DNA from 2 places in the Petrocella sp. genome. Region 2 is predicted to be linked to the other one. Evidence: riboswitches for the same ligand, from Rfam matches in the RefSeq annotation. Region 2 holds a riboswitch; the other holds the start of a gene.
The links. Region 2 has a riboswitch for thiamine pyrophosphate ahead of thiT (energy-coupled thiamine transporter ThiT). Riboswitches for the same ligand answer to the same signal wherever they lie in the genome.
Positions count from the first base shown of each region.

Region 1: it holds a riboswitch for thiamine pyrophosphate, as region 2 does, so the genes downstream of both, thiW (energy coupling factor transporter S component ThiW) here and thiT (energy-coupled thiamine transporter ThiT) in region 2, are expected to answer to the same signal.

Region 1 covers NZ_JCBCDA010000113.1:77,742-87,196, reverse strand. Annotated here, with positions in the region: gene AC6F8J_RS13215 (peptidoglycan DD-metalloendopeptidase family protein) at 1-1,230, opposite strand, end outside; gene gltX (glutamate--tRNA ligase) at 1,550-3,028, shown strand; gene AC6F8J_RS13205 (nitroreductase family protein) at 3,052-3,594, shown strand; gene AC6F8J_RS13200 (uracil-DNA glycosylase) at 3,626-4,306, shown strand; gene AC6F8J_RS13195 (hypothetical protein) at 4,325-4,711, opposite strand; TPP riboswitch at 4,885-4,991, shown strand; gene thiW (energy coupling factor transporter S component ThiW) at 5,107-5,634, shown strand; gene thiD (bifunctional hydroxymethylpyrimidine kinase/phosphomethylpyrimidine kinase) at 5,616-6,398, shown strand; gene thiM (hydroxyethylthiazole kinase) at 6,382-7,764, shown strand; gene thiC (phosphomethylpyrimidine synthase ThiC) at 7,774-9,060, shown strand; gene AC6F8J_RS13170 (branched-chain amino acid aminotransferase) at 9,291-9,455, shown strand, end outside.
Region 2 covers NZ_JCBCDA010000059.1:17,640-27,094, forward strand. Annotated here, with positions in the region: gene purN (phosphoribosylglycinamide formyltransferase) at 1-476, shown strand, start outside; gene purD (phosphoribosylamine--glycine ligase) at 515-1,774, shown strand; TPP riboswitch at 2,002-2,101, shown strand; gene thiT (energy-coupled thiamine transporter ThiT) at 2,158-2,832, shown strand; gene AC6F8J_RS07060 (hypothetical protein) at 3,248-3,994, opposite strand; gene AC6F8J_RS07065 (aminotransferase class I/II-fold pyridoxal phosphate-dependent enzyme) at 4,799-5,974, shown strand; gene AC6F8J_RS07070 (hypothetical protein) at 6,210-6,386, shown strand; gene AC6F8J_RS07075 (TetR family transcriptional regulator) at 6,838-7,431, shown strand; gene AC6F8J_RS07080 (Na-translocating system protein MpsC family protein) at 7,570-7,911, shown strand; gene AC6F8J_RS07085 (hemerythrin domain-containing protein) at 8,079-8,339, shown strand; gene AC6F8J_RS07090 (cobalamin-dependent protein) at 8,544-9,176, shown strand; gene AC6F8J_RS07095 (uroporphyrinogen decarboxylase family protein) at 9,173-9,455, shown strand, end outside.

The DNA of each region.
Region 1 (9,455 bases), on a different contig from region 2:
GTTATTAACATATCGAATGACCGAGTATTCTGTGGATATACGGCCTTCAACAGGCTGAATAAAAGGACTATCCCATAGCTTTTCACCAACAGAATAAGCTTTTGCATTTTTAAATTTTTCTGCGTCTTTTCGGGCATTTTCATCGGATCTAAGAGAAGCGGTGGAGGTATTAGTAGTCAAATGTTGTATTTCAAAAATCTTTTCGATAATCTGGTATTCAATCTTCTCTAAAAACGTATTGGTCGAAGCTTCATATAGACTTAGACTATAGGCACCGGGAGCGGTTCGGCTATCGATAGGCACCAGTGCAACCAGTTCGTTTTCGTGATAAAAAACACCAATGGTATTCTTGAATATAGGGGTTTCAATTCTGTAGTCAAGACCAAAAGGCTGTTCAATGAGAACCCCAATACTATCTCCTGGCTCAAAAGTTGTTTTATTAAGATGCAAGGATTCTTTAAGATGAAGGTCCAGTCCAAAGGTATAGTTAATCTTACCGGAATAATCTAAAGTAGCATCATCCCATATCGCCAATAAGGTATAGGTAAAGCGACCGGATTTTTCCGGGACAGGTAAGTTACCGATGTCATCTATAGTATAGGTGATTTCTTCTCTTCCATTATCTATGGCCAAGAGAATCTGATTCGGAGACCTATGATCAAATTTCAGGGAAATATCAACAGCATCGGTGTCTGTATAATAGGTTTCATAATGCGTAGTCTGATCCTTAATATCGTAGGTTACGTTATCTGTTGCATGTATCTGCCAATCTTGATTGTAAGCATAGTCCACAGTCCTATCATTAATAACTAGTTGGGGTTTAGATGGCATCAAATAAGAAAAATGATTATGAATAGGTAATTTTTTTAAATAGGTATCAACCCATTCAAAAGGAATTATGTAAGTACCATTGATATTTTGTGCTCGTGCTTCTTTGTTTGTTAGATCGAAGCTCAGATCATATTTCATGATGCCATGAATGGTATCCAAGTCCAGTAGATAGATAAGGTCAGGCTTAATACTTGCTGCTTTCACGGGTGCATCCAGTAGGTGGTTATATAGGTCTGACAAACCATCTTCAGGGGTAAGGGTATCAACTTTTATTAGATGACCCTTCGATTGAGGAAAATATACAGTAGCTTGTACAAGGTCATCGAATGTAAGAGCCGGCCTACAGCTTGTCAAGATAAACAGGACGAGTATCATAATGAGTATATGAATTTTTTTCATGGTTTTAGTGCCTCCAATATATGTTTACCTATAACCAAGCGATGTTAGTTATGAGATGGAAGTGTAGTGTATTATGTTAACCGATAACTAGGACATCTTCTAAGAAAAGGGTGTCTTTAACATTATAGCCTTTGAGTGGTAAATAGTAAACTGGCGAATGCGTATTGCCATAGATTTTCGATTCAAAAATCGGATTGTGACCCATAGTAACCTATGTTATAATGATGAAAGTATGACGTTCAAATGCCTTGTTTATCAAGGTATATTAAGCTCATAAGACATTGATGGTGAATGTTGAGCATAAAGATGGAGTGAGATGATGAGTAAAATTCGAACAAGATTTGCACCGAGTCCGACTGGGAGGATGCATGTTGGTAATTTGAGAACCGCTTTGTATGCTTATCTAATAGCGAAACATGAAGGCGGTGATTTCCTTCTTAGAATCGAAGATACAGATCAAGAGAGACTGGTTGAAGGTGCCATAGAAATCATCAATAGAACTATGGAAGGTACTGGATTGATTCATGATGAAGGTCCGGATAAAGATGGTGGTTTTGGTCCATATATCCAAAGTGAGCGTGTGCAGACAGGTATATACAAAGAACATGCTATGAAGCTTCTTGACAAAGGAGAAGCGTATTACTGCTTTTGTGACAAAGAAAGATTGGAACAGCTTAGAAAAACAGCTGAAAAGAACAAAGAAAATTTTAAATATGACAAACATTGCCTAGACTTGACCATGGATGAGATTGCAGAAAAATTAGACGCAGATATACCTTATGTTATAAGACAAAACAATCCAACCAAAGGCAAAACAATTTTCAAAGATGTCATTTATGGAGATATTTCAGTGGATAATATTGAATTGGATGATATGGTCCTTATGAAATCCGATGGGTTTCCCACCTATAATTTTGCTAATGTGGTGGATGATCATCTTATGGAAATCACCCATGTGGTGAGAGGGAATGAATACCTTTCTTCTTCCCCGAAATACAATAGACTTTACGAAGCTTTTGGATGGGATGTACCGACCTATGTCCATGTGCCACTGATTACAGATGAAAACCATAAAAAACTATCAAAGCGTAGTGGTCATTCATCATATGAAGACCTGGTTGAAGAAGGTTTCCTAAAGGATACGATAGTCAATTTTATTGCACTTCTAGGTTGGTCGCCTTCAGACAATCGAGAAATATTCACTTTAGAAGAATTAGTAGAAGCCTTTGATTATAGACATATAAATAAAGCACCAGCAGTCTTTGATATGAAGAAATTCACATGGATGAATGGTGAGTACATCAAGAACATGGATGAAGCAACATTTTTGTCCTACGCTATGAAAGAAATAGATAAAGTCTTATATAATAATCATCTGGATAAAAAAACCATTGCTCTATTGACACAACCTAGAATTGAGAAGTTCAATGAAATCCCAAATATGATTGATTTTTTTGAAAAAGTGCCGGAGTACCATATAGATATGTATAATCATAAACGTATGAAAACTAGTCCCCAAACAGCTCTAGAAGATCTGCCTTTATTGCTACCGATGTTGGAAGCCCATGAAACATGGACGATTGAGAGTTTGCATGACTTGGTTATGGCTTTTGTAGAAGAAAAGGGCATGAAGAACGGACGTATTTTATGGCCACTTCGAACCATACTTTCAGGAAAAGAATCCACACCGGGAGGGGCTTTTGACATAGCTGCTATCTTGGGTAAAGAAGAATCTATAAAACGTATTAGAATCGGTCTAGAAAAATTGAAAAATGATTTAGATAACATGAAAGCTTAAGTGATCGAATAAGAGGTGAAAATATGATTCGTTTATTGGTTAATCGACGGAGCATTCGAAAGTACAAGACCCAAAAAATAGAATATGAGAAAGTGGACAAGCTTGTTACGGCGGCTCTACTTGCACCCAGTTCAAGAGGCAGAAAACCTTGGGGTTTTCTGGTGGTGGATGATGAAGATATCCTAAACCAACTATCACAGGCCAAGACACATGGATCTACGTTTGTGAGCAAAGCACCTATGGCCATTGTTATCATCGGTGATACAAGCGTAAGTGATATGTGTGTTGAAGATTGTGCCATAGCGGCTACTTATATTCAATTAGAAGCAGAACGCCTTGGTCTTGGTAGCTGTTGGGTTCAAATCAGAGAAAGATTAACAGAGAAGGGTACTTCATCAGAGACCTATATAAAGGAACTTTTATCTATACCGGAACACTACATGGTTGAAGCAATAATTGCTATAGGCTATCCGGATGAGGAAAAAGCACCTCACGACTTAGAGGAACTTGATGTTCACAAAGTGCATTATAATAAGTATAAGATTATGTATCCAGGTCATTATTAGAATCCTCATTGTTCTGGAAAGGCTTATGAGTATGAAGATAAAAAACAAACATTGGGCAACACGATTAGAAGAAGAATTTGAAAAAACCTATTATAAAGAAATGTGGTCAATTCTTGAAGATGCTTATGAGCATGAAAGGATATATCCACCTAAAACACAAGTTTTTTCAGCTTTTGAAATGACGGATTATAATCAGGTTAAAGTGGTTATACTTGGACAGGATCCATACCATGGTGAGGGGCAAGCACATGGATTGTGCTTTTCTGTTATGCCGGATATGAAGTTACCACCTTCCCTCAAGAACATCTATAAGGAGTTAGCTTTTGATCTTGGGATTCCAATACCGGATCATGGGTACCTTATTGACTGGGCCAAGCAAGGGATTTTGATGATGAATACCATATGTACTGTAAGAGCCGGTGCACCTTCATCTCATAAGCATCTGGGATGGGAAAGATTTACTGATCGGGTCATAGAAGTATTGAATGAACGTGAAGAAGGCATGGTTTTTGTTTTGTGGGGAAACCATGCCATAAAAAAAGAGGCTCTAATTACGAATCCAATACATCGAATTCTAAAGAGCCCCCATCCATCCCCTTTTTCTGCAAGGAAGGGATTTTTTGGTAGTCGACCTTTTAGCAATATTAATAACCATCTCATAAAGATGGGGTATGAGGCTGTGGATTGGTCAGTACATTCCTATTCACAATAGATGAGATTGAACAAGTTATTATAAAGTACCCAAGTACCATATGAATAGTCCTAGCATAAAGCTTAGGGATATAAACATGGTAATCACTAAAGATATGCGAACGCGATCCACTTTTCTCTTTAGACGTTGAGCGTTGGCCAATAAGGATATCAAGATAAAAAGAAATGTACAGATAGATAATATAAATGTACCCATTAGAATATCTTGATTCCAAGTACTAGCTGAAACCTTATTATAATGTATGTCTAAAATTGAGTAAATCTGAGGTCTTGCCTGATCAAACATCACGACAATAGCACCGACCATAATCCAGCCTAAAATAGATGCGATTTTTATCCATTTCATCCAAAAATCAGGTCCTTCCCTGTTATCAATGATGTGTTTATCATGTGGCCAATAATTCATAAGATCATCTCCTATAATAAAGCGCACAATTCTTATTCTATCTATATTATCGACCTAAGTAGAATAAAATATTAGCTTTTTCATATGAATAGACCTACAAAATTATAATTAATGACAACCGAGTATTGACGTATACGCATCTTTATGATAATCTTTACCCGTAACTCAATTAAATAGAACGCTAGGGGAGCCGGATATGCTGGCTGAGAGGAAGACCATTGTCTTTGACCCTTGACCTGATTCGGATCATGCCGACGTAGGAAAGCTTAAGTCAAATATAAGGCTATTATACAGGTTAAAATTGTATAATAGTTTTTTCTTTTTTCAAAGACTTCTGAATGTTTTCAAAACTGCATAAACCGAATCATCAAATCATTCACAAGATGGAGGTTATGATGAACAAAGCAAAAAACAACAGATCATTGAAGCTATCAATCTCAGGTATGTTAATAGCTCTAGGGGTTATACTGAGTACCTTTTATATTCCCTTTGGTGTTGCTAAGTGTTTTCCGATTCAACATTTTATTAATGTCATCGGCGCTGTGCTACTTGGACCGGCTTACGCGGTGATTAATGCATTTTTGATTTCATTAATACGCAATATGTTGGGTATGGGTTCTTTGTTGGCTTTTCCGGGAAGTATGATAGGCGCCGCGTTGGCAGGCTTTCTATATCAACGGTTTTCTAAACAAGGTTTTTCTAATCATCGGATGGCTTGTTTAGGTGAAGTCTTGGGAACTGGAATCGGAGGGAGTATGATTGCAGCACCGGTGGCAAGTTATCTGATGGGCAATCATGTTGGTCTTTTTTTCTTTATTGTACCTTTTGGAATCAGTTCTTTGGTAGGTAGTATTTTTTCGCTGATTATTCTTGAAGCCACTAATATATTGAAACCAATAAGAAAATGGAAAGAAAGAATATGAAAAATGTACTCACGATTGCAGGATCAGACTCATCTGGTGGCGCAGGCATACAAGGAGATGTAAAAACCATAGCCTCCTATGGCCATCATGCTATAACAGCCATAACAGCCATAACCGCTCAAAACACCCAAAGGATTCATTGTATTCAACCTATTGAAGTTAGAGAACAACTCTCTGTTATGGATGAAGATTTTGTGATTTCAGCCATCAAAATAGGTATGCTTTATACGTTAGAGAACATTCTTGCCGTAATAAGATGGCTTGAAGATCAAAAGTGTCCCATTGTCTTAGACCCTTTGATGTATGCATCAACGGGAAAACAGCTCATTAGGGAAGAGGCTTTAATAGCCCTTGATAAGTTAATGAGTAAAGTGTCATTAATAACACCCAATCTTTTTGAAGCCCAGAGAATAACCGGTATCCAGATTGAAAAAGGGATAAATATGGAAAAGACTTGTAAAAAACTCTATCAAATGTATCATACACCGGTTTTATTAAAAGGCGGTCATTTTACTTGGGAAAATCAGGCCATTGATTTTTTCTATGATGGCAATAAGATGGTAACCTTTAGAGAAAAACGCTTGGCTAGTAATTGTACACATGGAACAGGGTGTTGTCTTTCTTCAGCCATAGCTTGTGAGTTAGCATCCGGTAAAACACTTAATAAAGCTATAAGCGGCGCAAAAAAAACGGTCACAAAGGCCATAAGAGATGGCTATCTTGTGGGTCAAGGCGAGGGGGTTGTTCATGCACTTGGAAACTAAAAAGCCGATCATCCATTTTTTGACCAATTACGTCACCATGGCGGACGTGGCCAATATGTGTATAGCATCTGGTGGGCGGCCAATCATGTCCGAAGCCTCAATGGAGTATGAAGAAATCATTCCCAAAGTAGATGGTGTTGTTATTAACATCGGAACGGCAGATCAAATGCGATTTAATAAAATGGATTATGCACATCAAATAGCGAAGGAACATAATAAAACACTTCTTTTGGACCCAGTTGGATGTAGCGCAAGCCGGTTTCGTATGAACCAATCAATCAAAGCTTTGAAAAACGGTGGGGTATCTATTCTAAAGTGTAATACCCAAGAGGCAAAAGCCTTGCTGAATGAAAAAATCAGTACAACATTTTACGGTGTAGATAGTCAGATAGATATAGGGGATAAGCATTATGAACTGGCACAAAACCTGTGGAAAAAGTATGAAGTCTTCAACCTTGAATTCATTGTGGTTATTACCGGTGCTACAGATTATGTAGCCTCATCAAAAGGCGTTTGGGAACTTACAGGTGGCAGTGCTTTACAACAACGTATGACAGGAACAGGTTGCATGTTAAACAGTTTGATCATAACACGTGTATGTGCCTCAAGTATGGATCGACATGAAGCCATATTAAAAGCTCTCGATTGCATGAATCGGAGCAGTCAGATGGCTGCACAAGAGATCGCTCATCAGCAAAGACTAGGACTTTACAAGCAACAACTTATGGATGAGGTGGCCAAACGAAATGCACCTATATACCTAATCACTCAAGAGACTGAAGATGAACGGGCGTTTAGATCTACATGTTTATCAAAAACTCAATTAGCATTACAATCCGGTGTAGGGTATCTTCAGTACCGTGTGAAACATAAAACTTGGGAAGAAAAACTAAAAGAGAGTCGACAGTTGCAAGCCATGGCAAGGGAATATGGTACGACCTTTATAATTAACGACGATGTAGAGTTAGCAAAAGAAATTAGAGCAGATGGTGTTCACCTTGGCCTACACGATACCTCCATTCGAGAAGCAAGGCGAGAACTGGGCCCAAATGTCGTTATTGGAGCAACGGCCAAAACCTTAGAACAAGCCCGTTATGCAGCGGATTATGGCGCAGACTATCTTGGTGTTGGGGCACTTTTTTCTTCGTCAACAAAGCAAGACGCTATACCAATGAATCTGCCAACACTACAGTCCATTTATAATCATGTAACTTTGCCTCTATATGGCATTGGTGGTATCACAGCCAATCTTTTATCACGAGAACATACCAGGTACCTAGATGGTGTTGCTATGGTGTCAACCATCTATCAAGAAAAAAAAGAAAACATTGCAAAAAGAATCCATCAAATAAAGAAGAAATTTTAGGAGAAAACGATGCAAACTTATACAACACAAATGAACGCAGCAAAGCAAGGCATTATCACGGATATTATGAGAATAGTAGCTAAAAAAGAAAATATGGATGTCGAAGGTTTAAGAGAAAAAATCGCAAAAGGAACCGTTGTCATTCCGGCCAACCGTAAGCATTTGTCCATTGATCCTGAAGGTGTTGGTGAAGGGTTAAGGACCAAAATGAATGTGAATCTGGGTATATCAAAGGACTGTAATGATCCGGAAATGGAACTTGAGAAAGTCCGAGCTGCACTGGATATGGGTGTTGAATCCATTATGGACTTAAGTAACTATGGAAAGACCGAGCAGTTTAGAAAAAAACTGATCGAAATGTCCGGTGCCATGATTGGCACGGTGCCGGTATATGATGTTTTTGGTTTTTTTGAAAAAGAGCTTAAAGATGTCCAGCCTGAAGATTTTTTGGCCATGGTACGTAAGCACGGAGAAGATGGTGTGGATTTTGTGACCATTCATGCCGGTATGAACCGTAGGACGTCAGAGACCTTTCTTGAAAACCCACGTCTGATGAACTTGGTTTCACGAGGTGGCTCTTTGATGTTTGCATGGATGCGCCTAACCGGATATGATAATCCCTATTATGAGTATTTTGATGATCTATTGGATATATGTGCAGAATTTGATATAACACTAAGTCTAGGTGATGCTTGTCGACCAGGGGGGTTGGCAGATTCTACAGATGCCAGCCAGATTCAAGAACTAATTACACTTGGAGAACTCACAAAACGTGCGTGGGATAAAGATGTACAGGTCATTATTGAAGGACCGGGTCATATGTCGATGGATGAGATCGAAGCCAATGTCATGCTTGAGAAAAAACTCTGTCATGGCGCACCATTTTATGTGTTAGGTCCTCTTGTGACGGATATAGCGCCTGGATATGACCACATCACCGGTGCTATAGGTGGTGCGATTGCAGCAGCGGCCGGTGCGGATTTCTTATGCTATGTAACCCCGGCGGAACACTTACGTTTACCAACAGTTGAAGATATGAAGGAAGGCATCATCGCAACAAAAATTGCAGCTCATGCGGCAGATATCGCTAAGAAAATACCACACGCAAGAGATTGGGATAAGCAGATGAGTAAAGCTAGAGTTAATCTGGATTGGAAGTCTATGTTTGATTTGGCCATAGATTCTTCAAAAGCACGGGCTTACCGCGAGCATACAGAACTTGAAGATGAAACAACTTGTTCCATGTGTGGGAAAATGTGTGCCATCTTAAATATGAAAGAAGCATTAAATGGCTAAAGGGTCAAAATAGTTTTGATGCCTTAACCATTCAATTAAGATAACATTGGAATCAAGCTTTGCGATTTTTCTATGTGTATTTCATATACTTTGACCTTGCTTAATTGGAAACACTTTAACAAGTTAAGACGATAAAAATCTGTTGAATTATTTTGAAGAACTGTTATAATATGGAGTAACGCAATTTCTGCAGTCATTTGTGGAAATAGAAATGGGAAAGGGGCTTATCCATGCTCAATATAAGAATCGAAAAGGCAACAACTTTTAAGGAAAAACCAGACCCCAATCAATTGGGTTTTGGCAATATATTTACAGATCATATGTTTATCATGGATTATGAAGAAGGTAAGGGATGGATTGATCCCAGGATTGTCCCCTATCAAGACGTGGTGCTG
Region 2 (9,455 bases):
TATCAACCTGTTGGATAAGCCCAATAACATATGAAACGCGAGAAGCATTCGACCAAGCATTAATTGATTATTTTCAAGCATTAGAAGTGGATTTGGTGGTACTGGCAGGTTATTTAGTCGTACTTGGCAGTCGGTTTATTAACGCTTATAGGAACAGAATCATCAATGTACACCCATCTCTCTTACCGGCTTTTTCAGGAGATGGCTTCTATGGTCTTAAAGTCCATGAAGCGGCTCTTGAACGAGGTGTTAAAGTATCAGGTGCCACCATCCATTTTGTGGATGAGGGTACAGATACCGGTCCCATTGTTGCTCAAAAAACAGTTCAAGTCTTAGAAACTGATACACCGGAAACACTACAAAAGCGAATTATGGAAGAAGCGGAATGGCAGTTGTTACCGGAAGTCATTAACCAAATCGCTAGGGGCCAGTTGGAAGTGATTCATGGTAAAGTGTTTCAAAAGAAAAGTGTTTAGAAAAGGTATCTAATATTGTATGAAGGATTGGAGTAAAGATGAAAGTACTTGTTATCGGTGGTGGCGGCCGTGAACATGCCATTATATGGAAACTTGCACAGAGTAAAAAAGTGACTAAAATCTATTGTGCCCCAGGCAATGCAGGCATCATGGAAATGGCAGACTGTGTGAATTTATCAGCGACGGATGTTGAAGGGCTACTTGACTTTGCACTTAAAGAAGCCATCGACTTGACCGTTGTAGGAATGGATGACCCATTGATGCTTGGCGTTGTGGATCGCTTTGAATCCAAAGGTTTACGTATTTTTGGTCCGAGAAAAAATGCTGCAATTCTTGAAGGTAGTAAAGTTTTTGCCAAAGACCTAATGAAAAAACACAATATTCCAACAGCCGGTTATGAAGTTTTTGATGACCCAAATGAGGCAAAAGCCTATCTGAAAACGTGTACATATCCGACAGTTCTAAAAGCAGATGGATTGGCCCTTGGTAAAGGTGTTTTGATATGTGAGACCCAAGAAGAAGCTTTAGCTGGTGTGGATGAGATTATGGTGGCCCAAAAGTTTGGTGATGCCGGAAAAGTTATGGTGGTAGAAGAGTTCATGACCGGACCGGAGGTTTCTGTGTTATCATTTTGTGATGGGGAACATGTTCTACCGATGGTGAGTGCCCAAGATCACAAGCGTGCTTTTGACAAGGATCAAGGACCAAACACAGGTGGTATGGGTACATTTTCTCCTAGTCAGTATTACACAAAGGAAATGCATGAAATAGCGGTAAAAACCATATTTGAGCCCAGTTTAAGAGCTATGAAGGCAGAAGGAAGGCCTTTTATGGGTATTATATTCTTTGGTTTGATGCTGACACCACAGGGTATTAAGGTATTGGAATACAACGCAAGATTTGGAGATCCGGAAGCACAAGTTGTATTACCTAAGCTGAAAACAGATTTATTTGATGTTTTCCAAGCGGCCATTGATGGCCGGTTAGATGAGATTGAGCTAAAGTGGGACAATAGAGCTACTGTATGTGTTGTTATGGCGTCTGGAGGCTACCCTATAGCCTATGAAAAGGGTTACACCATTACCGGTTTAGAAGAACAAAAAAAGAAAGACGATGTTGTCGTCTTTCATGCCGGCACAAAAAAAGAGGATGACCGAGTCCTTACAAATGGCGGTCGTGTCCTTGGCGTAACAGCCTTTGGCAATTCTATAGAAGAGGCAAGAAAAACGGCTTATAAAGCCGTTTCAGAGATTGAATTTGAGAATAAGCAATATCGAAGTGATATCGGTATTAAGTAAGAAGAATTTTCAGTTTTATTTTTAGAATCGATGGGATGGGGTGTAAAGGAATGAGAATATGCCATTCGCCCATTCGAATTTATCTCTGTTTTCAATCTTCTCAGCTAGAAGTCGTTTTTTATTTGACTCTAAATGAATTTCATAGAAAATCATTATTCTATAGTAAAGTTTTTTATTAATACTCAAATCATCTTGACAGATAAACAGAAAAGCAGTATGCTAATAGAGCAAATCGCTAGGGGAGCCGTCACACGGCTGAGATAGTATTAACTGACCCTCATACCTGAACCAGATCATGCTGGCGTAGGAAAGCAGTGCTTGAGTAGTATCATCATAGCATTCAGTTAATACCGCCTACGATAATTTCGTTAGGAGGTTTTTTTATGTTCGAAAGATTCAAAGAAGCATGGGCAACAGGTGATCTTCAACTCATTATTGAATCGGATATGGGTAAGCTCATCATCATTGTACTGGCTGTATTGTTATTACTGCTGGCACTTATTTTGGTTAACAAGGAAGGTGATTCAGAGCATAAGATTAAGCCCTTGGCTTATTCAGGGGTAGCCATTGCACTGGCTATGGTGTTATCACAGATTAAGCTTTTTGCCTTGCCCCAAGGTGGGTCTATAACTTTATTTAGTATGTTCTTCATTGTTGTCATCGGTTATTTCTATGGTGTTAGACAAGGAGTATTGGCTGGTATTGTTTATGGACTTCTACAATTGGTCTTTGGTGGTTGGGTCATGCACCCGGTTCAGCTCGTATTGGATTATCCTCTGGCCTTTGGCGCATTAGGGTTATCCGGTATCTTTGCAGGCTCAAAGCATGGTTTGGTCAAAGGATTAGCCATAGGTGTTATGGGTAGGTTCTTTTTTCACTTTTTATCAGGTATTATCTTCTTTGCCGAGTACACACCAGAAGGTTGGAACACCATTTTATATTCATTTTGGTATAACTTTTCTTATACCGGTGTAGAAGGTTTTGTGACAGCGATTGTACTATTAGTTCCGAGTGTCCTGCAAGCCTTTAATCAGATTAAAAAGTCAGCCATATCTTAGGATATTAGCAAAATAACGACAAATTAACAAAAAAGGACAACCTATGATTGGTAGTCCCTAGTTTCTTAACGAAGTAGTAACCATGGATGGAAATCTAAGGTTACTACTTTTTTGCTTGAGACTCAAGTTGTCTTATGAAAGCCCATCCGTGGATTAGCTGCAAGGCCTCTGTTCTTTATCCTGGAACTTCATACTCTGTTTAAATAATCACTTTTCATTTATTCTTTTAAATTTCATTAGTATAAAAAGTGAGTATTAGTTTTGATATTAATAGTAAGTACCAAATGAAAAACTACGACTAATAGGTAATACTCTAGTAAGCCAACACCGACCATGAAGTGCATGGATGCACCAATTAGAGACCCTAATTACACACTGTGGAAGGGTTTTCATGGAATCTCAGATCACGAGACATTTATTGCAATTCCATACCAATCTCTATAAAAGCAACAACATGATCAACAATTATAAACTCAATATATCGATAACTATGATCCGTATATCGATAAGTATCTTGAAGTGTATCACCGGTTTCGACCTGCTCAATTTCATGATAAGTATTTTCAAGTCTTTGAAATGAATCACCGACTTTGATGCCACGGTAGGTTTCATATAGGTTATTGCTTATGTCCATTCTCATAACATAATATGTTTTTCCATTCTCTTTGGGTGATAAGAGTATAACCCTTAATCCTTCATATTCTATAGTTTTTAGCTTAGAACCTTCGAAAGTATCTCCACCTTGACCTATGGTCTCTACAATCTCAGTTTGATGGTTACCTAGGATATCAGGAATACTGATTTGATCATCCCAGCTCATAATACCTAGAGAAGTATTCTTATGTGTAATGAGACGAAACTCATTTTCAAGTGGATCATTAATGATGGGCATCGTACTTTCATTAGGCTCGTTAGGTTCTGTAGGCTCTAAAGCTTCGGAAGATTCAGTCATGTTCTCAGTCAAGCCATCAGTGTTACCATAAGAAGCACTGTTCTCCATGCTTTCGGAATCCAAAGACTTTGTTAATATTTTTTCAGACGGATTTGCAGGTATTTCACCTTGATCGAAGACATAAGCAATAGCTAAGATCAATACAATAATCATAGCCACAGTTAAAAATAGTTTTAATTTGCCGCTCGAATGTTTATTATCCTCTGTCATAATTCGCCTCCAAGATAGTTAAAAAATATAAAGCTGCTACTATATGCTAAATATATAATCGGCAAATGTCAATCTTATCATTAGATGTATAATATAAATGAAATATTAGGAAAAGAACATCTAGCAATAATGAACAAGACTATAAATATTAGGTAAAAAATGATATAATCTAAAAGACCGGAAAGCAAAATAATTCTAAATCCATTATAAAAAAGGAGGCTTTATGTCTGGTGATGACATATGAAGTATTATCCCTTAGAGTGGTGACGGAAAAATATGATGCACCCTATTTTTCATATCACTTTACCCTTTGTACAAACACTGATTTCACATACAGTATATAAATTATGTTGATGCATTCATAACCATATATGTTAATGTATTGGTGTAAGTACTTTTTGTAGCGGCTTTTTATACATTAAAAAAGCAAATGATAACCAATCTAAAATTAGAAAAAGCATTTGGTGACCTAAAAATTCAATCAGAGAAATTAGAAGTTCTACTAAGGCCATTAGAGATGAAATCATAGAGGATTTTGAACAACAGCTATTTCATCTTGCGGAAACGGTTAGAAAATCGACCGGATTGATAATTAGCATTATTATTGATGAAGGCATTACTATTCTACCAATACATCAAAAGGTTCTGATAGACGCCATAAAAGAATGTATTACAAACTTATAACTTGGTACAGTCAAAAACCATGTGAGCCAAATTTATATGAAGCTTGAAGTTACCAATTGTGCCAATGTCATTATTGCCTTGAAAGAAATAGTCTATTAAATTGAGTTGAGGAGCTTGAATATGAGATTTGCAAAAAGAATGGAGCGATTTGGAGAAAGCATATTTACCCAGTTGCTTGAAGTTAAAAAACAGAGGATAGAGGCAGGAGAATTTGTCGTTGACTTGAGTGTGGGGACACCCAATATCCCACCTGCAGAACATATTAGGGAGGCTCTAAGACAAGGTATTGATGATGAGACCCAATATATTTATGCAATTAATGACAAAGAAAACTTACTGGAAGCTGTCGCAAAGTGGTATAAAAAAAGGTACGATGTTGAACTAGATCCTAAGACGGAGATATGTTCTTTACTAGGTTCCCAAGAGGGTTTGGCCCATATATCTTTATGTGTTGTGGATGAAGGTGATGTTGTACTGGTACCGGACCCTTGTTATCCGGTCTTTGCAGATGGTCCGATTTTGGCCGGAGCAGAAGTCTATTACATGCCTCAAAAGAAGGAACACAACTACATCATACAGCTTAATTCTATTCCCGAAGAAGTTGTTAAAAGGGCTAAAATGATTCTGGTATCTTATCCCAACAACCCGACAACAGCCATGGCACCGGATTGGTTTTATAAGGACCTGATTGCGTTTGCCCGTCAGAATGATTTAATCATCGTACACGATAATGCTTATAGCGAACTGGTCTTTGACGATAAAAAGGCAGGTAGTTTTTTAGCCTATGAAGGTGCCATAGAAGTTGGGATTGAATTCAATTCTCTTTCAAAGACCTATGGAATGGCAGGCGCACGCATTGGGTTTTGCCTAGGCAATGCCTCGGTTGTATCGAGAATGAAACGACTTAAATCAAACATAGACTATGGCATGTTTTTACCGGTTCAAAGAGCTGCGATTGCAGCCATAACAGGAGAGCAGCAATGTGTAGAAGTTACTAGGTTAATCTATCAGAGTCGGCGTGATGTCGTGTGTGAAGGTTTTACAAAGATAGGTTGGATGATGGATAAACCGGAGGCAACCATGTTCGTGTGGGCAAGCATTCCGTCACATTACAGAACTTCGTCAGAATTTGCAATGGACCTTGTTAAGAAAACAGGTCTCATAGTAACACCAGGAAGTGCCTTTGGACCTTCAGGTGAAGGGTATGTCAGGTTGGCCCTAGTTCAAAATGAAGATGTGCTTAGGCAAGCCATCAAAGCTGTTGAAGAAAGTGATATCCTAAAAGCGCTTAAATAAGCTTTGATACTTAGTGTCTGCTGAGTAACTTTAAAATCCTGATTTTACTGCATTTGAAGCGAATTTTTGTATAATAAGTGCAAGGGTATTTCCTGAATTCAACCATTATCCTTGCACTTTATGCCAAATAATTCTGTAGGAGCCTAAAAAAGATGTATACTCTATCCGATGATTCTCAACCTACTTTCCTTGAGTTTAATCAGCCCCTTAGGCTTAAGATGAAACCTAAGAATAGATGGATTACCTTGGTAGACCCAATACACTAGAAGAATTTGAAGAAAAATATGCCGAGCTATTTTCAAGCGATACCGGCAATGTTGCCAAGCCACTTCGTATGGCATTAGGTGCTTTAATCATTCATTTCATAGGACTTTCTGGTTATCAAGATGGCGTTCCTTTTGAAGCCAGTTAGTTGGTGGATTTTAGAAAATAAATCAGTACTCAAATGTTTATGGAAGCCAATGAATATATGCTAGAAGCCGCAACGTCAAAAGATGACAATAGTGATGATGAAAACGGTGGGATGGGCTCGAATCGAAGTTGAAAGAAGCTTCAGCTTAAGCTTGAGCTTAAGCAAACGGTGTTATGGTATGGACCTAATAAAAACAAAACTTGAAGAAATAACCATGACAACTATAGGATTGTCAGTATTTGTGACGAATTTATTCAAAATTTAGTCACGAATATTTTTTGGAATTTCTAGCCAGTTGTTGAATTACTGGCGATTTATAAAATTAATGGCTGGTTGGTTCGGAAGTCAACTTAATCAGCAGAAACTAAAAAGATTACTATAGTCCTAGACAAATTCAATATGGTATAGTACAATATACTTACGACCAGGCGTCAGTAGGCGGAGGTTATTAGTGAGAAAAAAATTGATTCTAGAGTCAGCGTATGAAGAATTCTCAAAAAAAGGTTACAATGCATCACTTTCTGAAATTGCAAAAGCTTCAGGTATCAAGAAACAAACGTTATATAATTATTTTGATAATAAAGATGATTTATTTTATGAAATGATTGTTATACAAGTACAGCAGTATTTCAATATGATAGAAAAAGAGCTAGAAGCAATAGAGGATTTAAAGGCCCATTTGAAAATGAAGAGAATATATTATTCTATCATTGAATATTATAAGGACTTGAATAAGCTTAGGTTCTGGAGATGGATACTTCTTATTGAGTCAAAAAAACTTTTCATCAAAACCCAAGAAGTTATTAATAAACATGAAAAAAAAATCTCGATAGAACTTAAAAAGTTAATAAAAGACCTGCTGGTTTGTGAGGATAGCTATGAAGAAAGTATTTTACCGATTATACAGACTTATATGGTAATGATCCATGGTACTTTAGATGGCATGCTTTTATACTCAGGAAATTCAAAAATGGCATCTTTTATAGATAATGTTTGGAATACATATTGGAATGGTATTGAGAAAACATTTAATATACATAAATAATATGGTTAAGGCGTCAAAAATATATGGTATATGCATTTAGTGAAACTTAGTGTTGACCCTTTAACCATAAATAGAAATCTATAATTTCTTAAATTAAAAGTAAAAAATTGACAGAATGGGTACAGAGCAGGTGATGACTTGAATTTTACTGTTTATGAGAAAACGGCTATTTTAAAGGCCTTTACAACAATCCTGAAAAATGCAAACGGTAAAGGCCCAAAAAATATTTATGTTAAGTATTTATCAGATGAAATTCATATTGTTATGAATGGTGTTGTATCCGATTTCGAAAAGTATTTAATCAGGAATTTTGGTCAAGAAGCCATTGATGTGTTTACAGATTTTTATGAACGTGATTCTAAAAATTCGGAAAAAGCCTTTCTATCCATATTAAATTTATCTTATAAATTTGAATTCTATGAGCTTGACTCAGATTTCATCAACGATTTCTTTATATATAAAATGAAAATCACAGAATAAGATGTATAAATATGTTTGTATGGAAAGATGAATTTTCAGTTAAAATCCCCTTAATTGATGAACAGCATAAACGGTTATTTGAGATTGGTAATTCAATAAATCAACTACTAAATACTTATAATGGTCAAGACTCATTTTTTGAAATTATGGATTAGGTGGATGCACTCGTGTCCTATACCAAGTATCACTTTGAACAAGAAGAAAAGCTAATGAAATTTTATCAATTTCCAGGTATGGATATACACGTACAAGAACATAATAAATTCATTGATTTTTTAAACAATTTGAATTATAATGAAATGAATATGGAACAAGAAAAAACAATAACAGAATTAACCAGATTTGTATCATCATGGGTATTTAAACATATCATGGATACGGATTTTAAGTATAGTGATTATATTATAGAAGCAATGAAAAGTGAATAGAATGTTGGTTAGACAAAAAAGAGAAAGAACCAATTTGGCTTTAATGTAAAACCGGTCTTGAGAACTTATGTTCTGGGGGTCGGTTTTTGTGTTTGTTTGAGCTTTAATGATTTTATGTTGAAAATAAGGTTATTAAATCAAATAATCGGCAACAAAAAAACACTGGTAGACAAGATAAAGGATTTTATATTAATGGAAGTGAAAATGAAGGCATTTGAAAATGCATTGTTACAAATCAATAGAACAAAAGCAAAAGATATTTTTGAGGAAATCTACTTATCCGATGAAAGTAACTTTAATGAGTTAGAAAATCTGGTCATGTATACTTTAGAAAAAATTGGTGATGGATGGAATCATGGTGAAATATCTCTCTCTCAAATCTATATGAGTGGGGTTATATGTGAAGAGTTGATGGATAAATATCTACCAGCGTCTAAAGGTGTTGAACAAACCAAACAACCCAAAATAGCGATTGGTGTTCTCCTCGATCATCATGCACTTGGAAAACGTATTGTCTATTCGATATTACGTGTTGGAGGCTTTGAAATCATGGACTTTGGTCAAGGTTTGAGTGTGGATGAACTGGTTGAGAAAACAATAGAAAACCAAATAGAGATTCTACTTATTTCAACACTTATGCTTTCCTCAGCTCTTAAGGTACGTGAACTAAAAAATAAAATAAATGAAAAAAAATACAATGTAAAAATCATTGTCGGAGGTGCTCCATTTAGAATGGACAGTGATTTGTGGAAAGAAGTGGGTGCAGATGCAGATGGCAAAAATGCATCCAATATTACGAAGATACTTGAGAAATTAATGAAGGGAGAAGGCGCATGAATTCCTTTGAACGAACGATGATGGCAATCACCCATAAAGAACCGGACCGGGTACCCTTCTTTTTGCTCTTGTCTTATTATGGCGCCAAAGAGCTACAATTAAGCATTAAGACTTATTTCTCAAAACCGGAATATGTTTTTGAAGCACAATTGAAGATGAGAGAAAAATATAAGCATGACTGTATCTATACCTTCTTCTATGCAGCAATCGAAGTTGAGGCTTTTGGTGGTGAGGTGATTTTTGTGGATGAAGGCGCACCAAATTCCGGGATACCTTTTA